2 regions of the Vibrio nomapromontoriensis genome follow, and region 2 is predicted to be linked to the other one. Evidence: riboswitches for the same ligand, from Rfam matches in the RefSeq annotation. Region 2 holds a riboswitch; the other holds the start of a gene.
What was found. A riboswitch is a leader RNA that binds a small molecule or an ion and turns the genes downstream of it on or off. The one in region 2 is predicted to bind lysine.
Positions count from the first base shown of each region.

Region 1: another riboswitch for lysine. It lies ahead of lysC (lysine-sensitive aspartokinase 3); the one in region 2 lies ahead of L4D05_RS06775 (Na+/H+ antiporter NhaC family protein).

Region 1 is NZ_JAKJSS010000019.1:95,887-99,788, reverse strand. Features, by position in the region: gene lysC (lysine-sensitive aspartokinase 3) at 1-1,210, opposite strand, end outside; lysine riboswitch at 1,313-1,490, opposite strand; gene L4D05_RS21550 (pyridoxal-phosphate-dependent aminotransferase family protein) at 1,678-2,796, shown strand; gene L4D05_RS21545 (valine--tRNA ligase) at 2,890-3,902, opposite strand, start outside.
Region 2 is NZ_JAKJSS010000007.1:590,221-594,122, reverse strand. Features, by position in the region: gene L4D05_RS06785 (inosine/guanosine kinase) at 1-465, shown strand, start outside; gene L4D05_RS06780 (H-NS family histone-like protein) at 525-932, opposite strand; lysine riboswitch at 1,604-1,786, shown strand; gene L4D05_RS06775 (Na+/H+ antiporter NhaC family protein) at 1,918-3,519, shown strand; His leader region at 3,751-3,885, shown strand.

The DNA.
Region 1 (3,902 bases), on a different contig from region 2:
TAGCGGAACCTTTCTTTTCGCTCATGTTATTACCAATCAATGCGATTAGGCTAAGATCCTGCTTCACTTCGACGATACACAGCTCTTCGAGTTCTTTCTTCACATCTAAAGGTAGCTCAGGCGCTTTTCCGCTGGTGTCTGTTTGGTCAAGAGTTAATGAAACACTGACTTCAGAGGTTGTAATAAGGTCTACCGATATTTTGTGCTTGGCCAGTATGGTAAATACATCGGCTAAGAAACCGTATGCTTGGAACATTTTAGGGTTCCGTAGTGTCACCATTGTTTGGTTATTTCTCAAAGCTAATGCACGAAATAGCGGGGCACTTTCTACTGTTTGGCGTACCCAAGTTCCGCCTTCTTGTGGTGCTTTAGAGGACCCGACAAAAACTGGAATTTGATGCCTTAGTGCCGGCAATAATGTAGATGGATGGAGGATCTTGGCACCAAAGTTAGCCATTTCAGAGGCTTCACTAAAGCTGATTTCTGGAATAGGGCGAGCGTTAGGGGCGATTCTAGGGTCAGTAGTATAGATCCCTGGAACATCAGTCCAGATCTCTAAGCCACTTGCTTCGACAGCCTCTGCAATAAGAGCTGCGCTATAATCGCTGCCGCCACGGCCCAGTGTTGTGGTTTCACCGTCAATATCTGCGCCAATAAACCCTTGAGTGATGACAACATGCTTTTTACACAAAGGGATGAGGTTTTGCTCTGCAAGAGTTTTGGTTTGCTCTAGGTTCGGTTCCGCTTTTCCATAAGTACTATCGGTCCTTAGTACTTGGCGAATATCAAATCGAACAGCATCAATGCCACGCTCTCGCATTAGCTGTGCGAAAATGTGTGTCGACATTCTCTCGCCACATGCCACTAAGTGATCAGTCAGCTTGGCGGTAACATCAATACAGGCGACTTCTGATAATGTTGCTACTTTTTCAATGAGCGCGTTGATACGTGGCTCAATGGAGGTTGCATCCTTGAGTTGACTCAGTATAGCAACGTGAATCGCTCTGAGTTTTTCGATAAGTTCTAATCGTTCGTTATCATTTTTTACGCCATTAGCCAGTGAGACCAAGATATTTGTCACCCCTGAACATGCACTGCTTACCACCAGTCTTGTCTCAGGGTTATTTTCGATGATTTCAGCACAACGGCTCATGGCTTCGAAGTTGGCAACACTTGTGCCACCAAATTTAGCTACATTGAATGCGCTCACAGTTTTCTCCAGGATATTCCAATAAGTAAAATTACAGGGTTAAAACCCAACGTCCGATGTTTGAAGAGAAATAAAGAGTAGAGGCACATATGATAATGAATCGACCTCAGAAGCTCTTCACCAATTTGGTTTGGTGACAGTTAAAGGGATTCAGCCCAATTAACCGATAAACTAACCCATCAAATTTAGTTTATCTCGGCACTGCTCCCCATGAGTGAAATGTGTTGGAGTTGAGGCTCCACATCATCACTTGCCTGGGCAGTGCTCCTCTTCTGCTTGATAGCCTGTTTATTCAACGTTTTTGTGATGCAAATGTCAATGGAGTGAGGCAATTTAATAAAAATATGACCCCTCAAATTTGTTGCAAATTTGTTGATCTCATGCGTATTGTAGAACAAACTATTTAGCCTTAAAGATTCTTTACACCCAAGTAACCTCATTATTATTAGAAAACAAAAGGACTTTCGATGACGATTTCTAGCTTTGTACCCCCCCACAGGACACTCATGGGACCTGGCCCTTCAGACATCTACCCACAGGTATTACAAGCACTTAGCCGCCCGACTATTGGCCATTTAGACCCGTTATTTATTGGTATGATGGATGAGCTTAAGGCGTTACTCAAATATGCATTTCAGACAGAGAATGACTTTACCATTGCCGTCTCTGCTCCTGGCAGCGCAGGGATGGAAGCTTGCTTTGTCAATCTAATCGAGCCTGGAGATAAAGTCATTGTTTGTCGAAATGGTGTTTTCGGTGATCGTATGAAAGAAAACGTCATTCGTTGCGGTGGCGAAGCTATCCTCGTTGACGATGAATGGGGTAAACCTGTTTCTGTTGAAAAAGTGCAGCAAGCCATCTCAGACAACCCAGACGCGGTATTGTTGGCTTTCGTACATGCAGAGACTTCTACTGGAGCGGTAAGCGATGCTAAGCAGTTAAGTCAGCTTGCCAAGCAAAATGGTATGCTTACGATTGTCGATGCCGTGACGTCGCTTGGCGGTGTTCCATTACTTGTGGATGAGTGGCAACTTGATGCTGTGTATTCAGGTAGCCAAAAATGTTTGTCTTGTGTTCCAGGGTTATCCCCCGTTACTTTATCGCCTCTTGCTATTGAGCGAATTAAAGCGCGTAAAACACCCGTTCAAAGTTGGTTCTTAGACCAAAGCTTAGTGCTAGGTTATTGGAGTGGTGAAGGCAAGCGTAGCTACCATCACACAGCGCCAGTGAATAGCCTTTATGCTTTGCATGAATCCTTAGTGATACTGAAAAATGAAGGGCTCGAAAACGCATGGCAGCGTCATAAAGAGATGCATATTTTACTCGCGGATGGGCTAGAAAAATTAGGGCTGACTTTTGTGGTAGAAAAAGAGAGTCGATTGCCACAGCTTAACGCAGTGTACTTCCCAGAGGGCATTGACGATGCGGCAGTGAGGCAGCAATTGCTGGAAGGTTATAATTTGGAAATCGGTGCTGGTTTAGGTGCATTAGCAGGTAAAGCTTGGCGGATTGGCTTAATGGGCTATGCGGCAAGAAAAGAGAATGTTGCTTTGTGCCTTAAAGCACTGGAAACCGTGCTTAAATAGTTGATGATATTAAAAAGACCGAAAGCGTTAGCTTTCGGTCTTTTTATTCAAACTACAAATGCAGATGGACAATATCTGTTTAACGGTTAACCGTTATAGAGATGCAATCGTCTGTTTTTGCTCTTCAAGTTTAACTAAGGTTTCTTTGTAACCGTCAAGCTTTTCTCGTTCTTTAGTGATAACAGCTTCTGGTGCTTTGGCAACAAAACCTTCATTGCTTAGCTTGCCTTCGGTACGCTTAATTTCACCTTGAATCTTAGCCATTTCTTTATCGAGACGAGCAAGTTCGGCGTCTTTATCGATAAGCCCTGCCATTGGAATCATTAGCTCAGACTTACCAACGAGCTTAGTCGCACACGCAGGTGTTGCTTCGTTGTCGGCAAGAACTTTAATATCATCAAGCTTAGCAAGCGCATTAAGAACGATCTTATTTGCTTCAATACGATCCGCATCTTTCTCATCAGCGACTTTGATCATTACTTCTAAGCCTTTGCTTGGTGCAATGTCATATTCAGCACGCAAGTTACGGATTGCGGTAATGAAAGTCTTCACCCACTCGATGTCGTCAACGATCTCAGCATTGAAGTTCGCTTCATTAAACTGAGGAAGCGCTTGAGTCATGATCGTCTCGCCTTCTACACCGTCTACTAGCGGCTTAACGCTCTGCCAGATAGACTCTGTGATGTAAGGCAACACTGGGTGAGCAAGACGTAGCGTCTTTTCAAGAACCGTGATAAGCGTGTAACGAGTCGCTTGTTGCTGCGCTTCAGAGCCTTTCCAAAGAACAGGTTTAGTGAGCTCTAAGTACCAGTCACAGAATTGGTTCCAGATGAATTCATAAAGCGTGTTTGCTGCCATGTCTAGACGGTAGTTGTCTAGGTGAGCGTTAAACTCTTTCGCTGCAACTTCAAACTGAGATTCAATCCACTTATCAGCAAGAGAGAACTCCATGTTTGCACGATCTGGAGCAGACAGTGACATGCCACAATCGTGTTCTTCTGTGTTCATCAGTACGTAACGGCTTGCGTTCCATAGTTTGTTACAGAAGTTACGGTAACCTTCAAGACGCTTCATGTCCCAGTTGATGTCACGACCCGTTGAAGCCA
Region 2 (3,902 bases):
GTATTGTGTACCGCTGGTCCAATTGGACTATTTATGGGTGGTTATACGGAAAGTGATGCCAAGCGAGAAACGTCATTGCCATTACTACCGGGTAGTATTGCGGAATTTAATCGTTACGAATTTAGTCGTCCAGCCGTAAAGGCAGAATGTAATAACCCCATTAAAGTGTACTCTCACATTGCACCGTATATGGGTGGCCCAGAGAAGATTAAAAATACCAATGGTGCGGGTGATGCAGCACTGTCGGCATTATTGCATGACATGGCAGCGAATAAACACCATAGAGAAAATGTGCCAAATTCCAGTAAACATCAATATCAGTTTTTAACTTACTCTTCTTTCTCACAAGTGTGCAAGTATTCTAATAGAGCAAGTTATGAAGTATTGGTTCAGCATTCGCCGAGGTTGTCGAGAGGCTTACCAGAAAGAGAAGATAGCTTAGAAGAAGCGTATTGGGAAAGATAATAAAAAAGCGCCGAAAGGCGCTTTTTTTATATAACTCTAATTCAATTAGATATAGAGGATTAAAGTTCAAATTCTTCTAGAGACTTACCCGCATCTAGAGCAGCTTGAATTACTGATGGAGTACGGCCTTGGCCAGTCCATGTTTTTTCTGCGCCATTGCCATCAACATATTTGTATTTTGCTGGGCGTGGTGCACGTTTGCTTTTGCTTTTTGCTTTTGATTCACCAGACAATGCTGCAATTAAATCTTCAACGTCGATGCCATCTTTAGCAATCATTTGAGCGTATTCGCTTAGCTTAGCTTCGCGAGCTTCTCTTTCTGCTCTTTCTTCTTTTTCAGACTCTTGACGCTCAGCGACAACAAGCGTTAACTTTTCTAGTGCTTCTTCAAGTTGCTCAACCGTTAGTTCACGAGCAAATGCACGCAGGCTACGAATATTAAGCAAAGTTTTTGTTAATTCAGACATGACAATTCCCATGATTTATTTTGTTCGAGATTAATAATAAACGTCATTTTCTATATTGACAATAAAATAGCTGTAACAAAAGTGAAAATATATTAATTTTTACAGAAAATTGATAAAAGAATGAGAAACGACCCTAAATGTAACGTGTGATTACATTAATAGTCATGGTTTAACAATGTTTTTAATGATACTGCGAGCGGTATCAATACGAGTTCACTAGATGGTAGATAGCGTGGTTGCATATTTGTCTATCATCTTTCGGGGCGTTTAAATGGCGTGAAAGTTACATTTCTAAGTGAACTAAAGTAAATAGTAAATGTCGGGCTTAATTATGCTAAATGTCTATAGTTCGTGTACTTTAGGGAGTGAGCAAACATTAACGCTCTATTATTTATTTACTATCAGCTATTAGAGTTCCGAAGAGTAGCACGTTCAAACGTACAATGTTGTTGCAATACCGCTACGAAATATAGTGATTATTGTCGTCGTAGTCTTTTGGAGTCATACTTCATCTCTAAATAATCTCAGCCATACCTCCCTCTATCTATAACAACTTATTCACAATATTGATGTTGCAATTGACAGGTCAGTAAGTACAATGGCGCGCACCTAATGCAAAAGTAAGAATTTTCTTCTAATGCTACACTTGTAGGATTAGTGGTAAACGTTACTTTTGATGTAGAGGTGCGACTGCGAAAAGTACTTGTCGTTGGGGTGATGCCAATGGACGACAACAAAAGGCGCAGTCGCCGAAGTGGGAATAGAAGATCACGCTTTCTCGCTGGGGTTGTCTCTGAAAGGAACAACACTGCCATAGTCTATTATTTGTTAAACTATGGAGCGCTACTGTAGGGGTTGGGAAAGCCATCGCTTTTCTTTCGCTTATTCAACATTTGTTGAAATCTGTATGTGTATACCCAAAACGGGTGCTTACATATGTCTGCAGTAGATCTCTGACCATAATTAAAACTGGTTTTTGAAGATCATGAACTTAATCGATTTTGCTTCCTCACCATTGTCACTGCTACCGCCGATCGTAGCTTTGAGTTTGGCTATTATCACACGTCGCGTTTTACTCTCTTTAGGAGTAGGTATTGTTCTCGGTGCCTTCCTTCTTAATGATTACTCTGTTGCCAATGCTGCAGGTTACGTCTTTGATACTGTTTCTGGTGTCATCATTGAAGACGGTGGCTTGAATCTTTGGAATATGAGTATCGTCGGCTTCTTATTGTTGCTTGGTATGATGACGGCACTTCTCACCTTATCCGGTGGTACAAAAGCATTTGCTGAATGGGCCCAGTCTCGCGTAAAAAGCAAGCGCGGTTCCAAATTACTGGCAGCATTCCTTGGCGTTTTCATTTTTGTTGATGACTACTTTAACAGCCTTGCGGTTGGCGCCATTTCACGCCCAGTCACGGATCGCTTTTATGTGTCACGTGCTAAGCTTGCCTACATTTTGGACTCAACAGCCGCTCCAATGTGTGTCTTGATGCCAGCTTCTAGCTGGGGCGCTTATATCATGACGATTGTCAGTGGCATCTTAATTAGTCATGGTATTACTGAATACTCGGCAATTGGTGCTTATGTTCGACTTATTCCAATGAACTTTTATGCTGTCTTTGCGTTACTAATGGTGTTTGCTGTAGCTTGGTTCCAACTTGATGTTGGCCCAATGCGTAAACATGAGATGCGCGCGAAGCAAGGTATTGGTTTTGATCATGACCAAGAAAACGATGCAAAAGAAGCACACGAACTAAACGAAGAGCTTGATATTAAAGAAAGCGACTTTGGGTCAGTCTCTGATCTTGTTCTTCCTATTGTCGTACTTATCTTTGCAATGGTCGGGGCGATGCTATTTACTGGTAGCCAAGCCCTAGCTGCTGACGGCCTACCGTTTAATATGTTAGGGGCATTTGAAAATACCGATGTAGGTATGTCACTGATTTACGGTGGCAGTGCTGGTCTTGCAATGGCGATTTATACGGTAGTGAAACAAAAGCTAGCAGCAAAAGATATCGCATTAACGATGTGGATTGGTGCTAAATCGATGTTTGGTGCAATTCTGATCTTGTTCTTTGCATGGTCAATTGGCTCTGTGATTGGCGATATGAAGACCGGTGCTTACTTGTCGTCTACCGTTCAGGGCAATATTGATGTTCATTGGTTGCCGGTGATTTTGTTCCTATTGGCTGGCTTGATGGCATTTTCAACAGGTACATCATGGGGTACGTTTGGCATTATGTTACCAATTGCGGGTGACATGGCTGGTGCGACGGATATCGCTATGATGTTACCAATGTTAGGTGCGGTACTGGCTGGTTCGGTATTTGGTGACCATTGTTCACCAATTTCAGATACGACGATTTTGTCTTCAACAGGTGCTCGTTGTAATCACATTGACCACGTATCGACTCAGTTGCCATACGCATTGTCAGTCGCTGTTGTGTCTTGCGTCGGTTTCATCGCGCTAGGTATGACAAACTCTGTTTGGATTTCGTTTGCCGCAGCTAGTGTGACATTTGTATTAGTTTGTTGCGTGCTTTCTGCGTTATCTAAAGCTCGCATGACAAAAGATGTTAAAGCGTAACTCATATCTTTCATAGTGATGAGTAGATTGAAAAGAGCCTGTCAGGGCTCTTTTTTTTGGCCCTATCCAATGTGAATGACATTGCGATCGAGTTCGACAGGGTTCGAACTAGATTAAATTTTAAAAAACTGCAAATTAATTGTTGAAAATTTAACTGAGCTTAGTTAGTGTGAAGTCACAGCTTAAAAGGAATCGCCAAATAACTATGCGTAATAACGATATGAACATTCATCATCACCATCATCACCCAATCTAGTCTTTCGGGAGATGCACGCATACCTGAGAGCTAAAAAAACTCTCGGTGGTTCGAAGCAAGATTTAAGAATTTAACCCTCGGGAGACTAAAGCTCCCGAGGGTTTTTCGTTTTATAATTTAAAAAAAA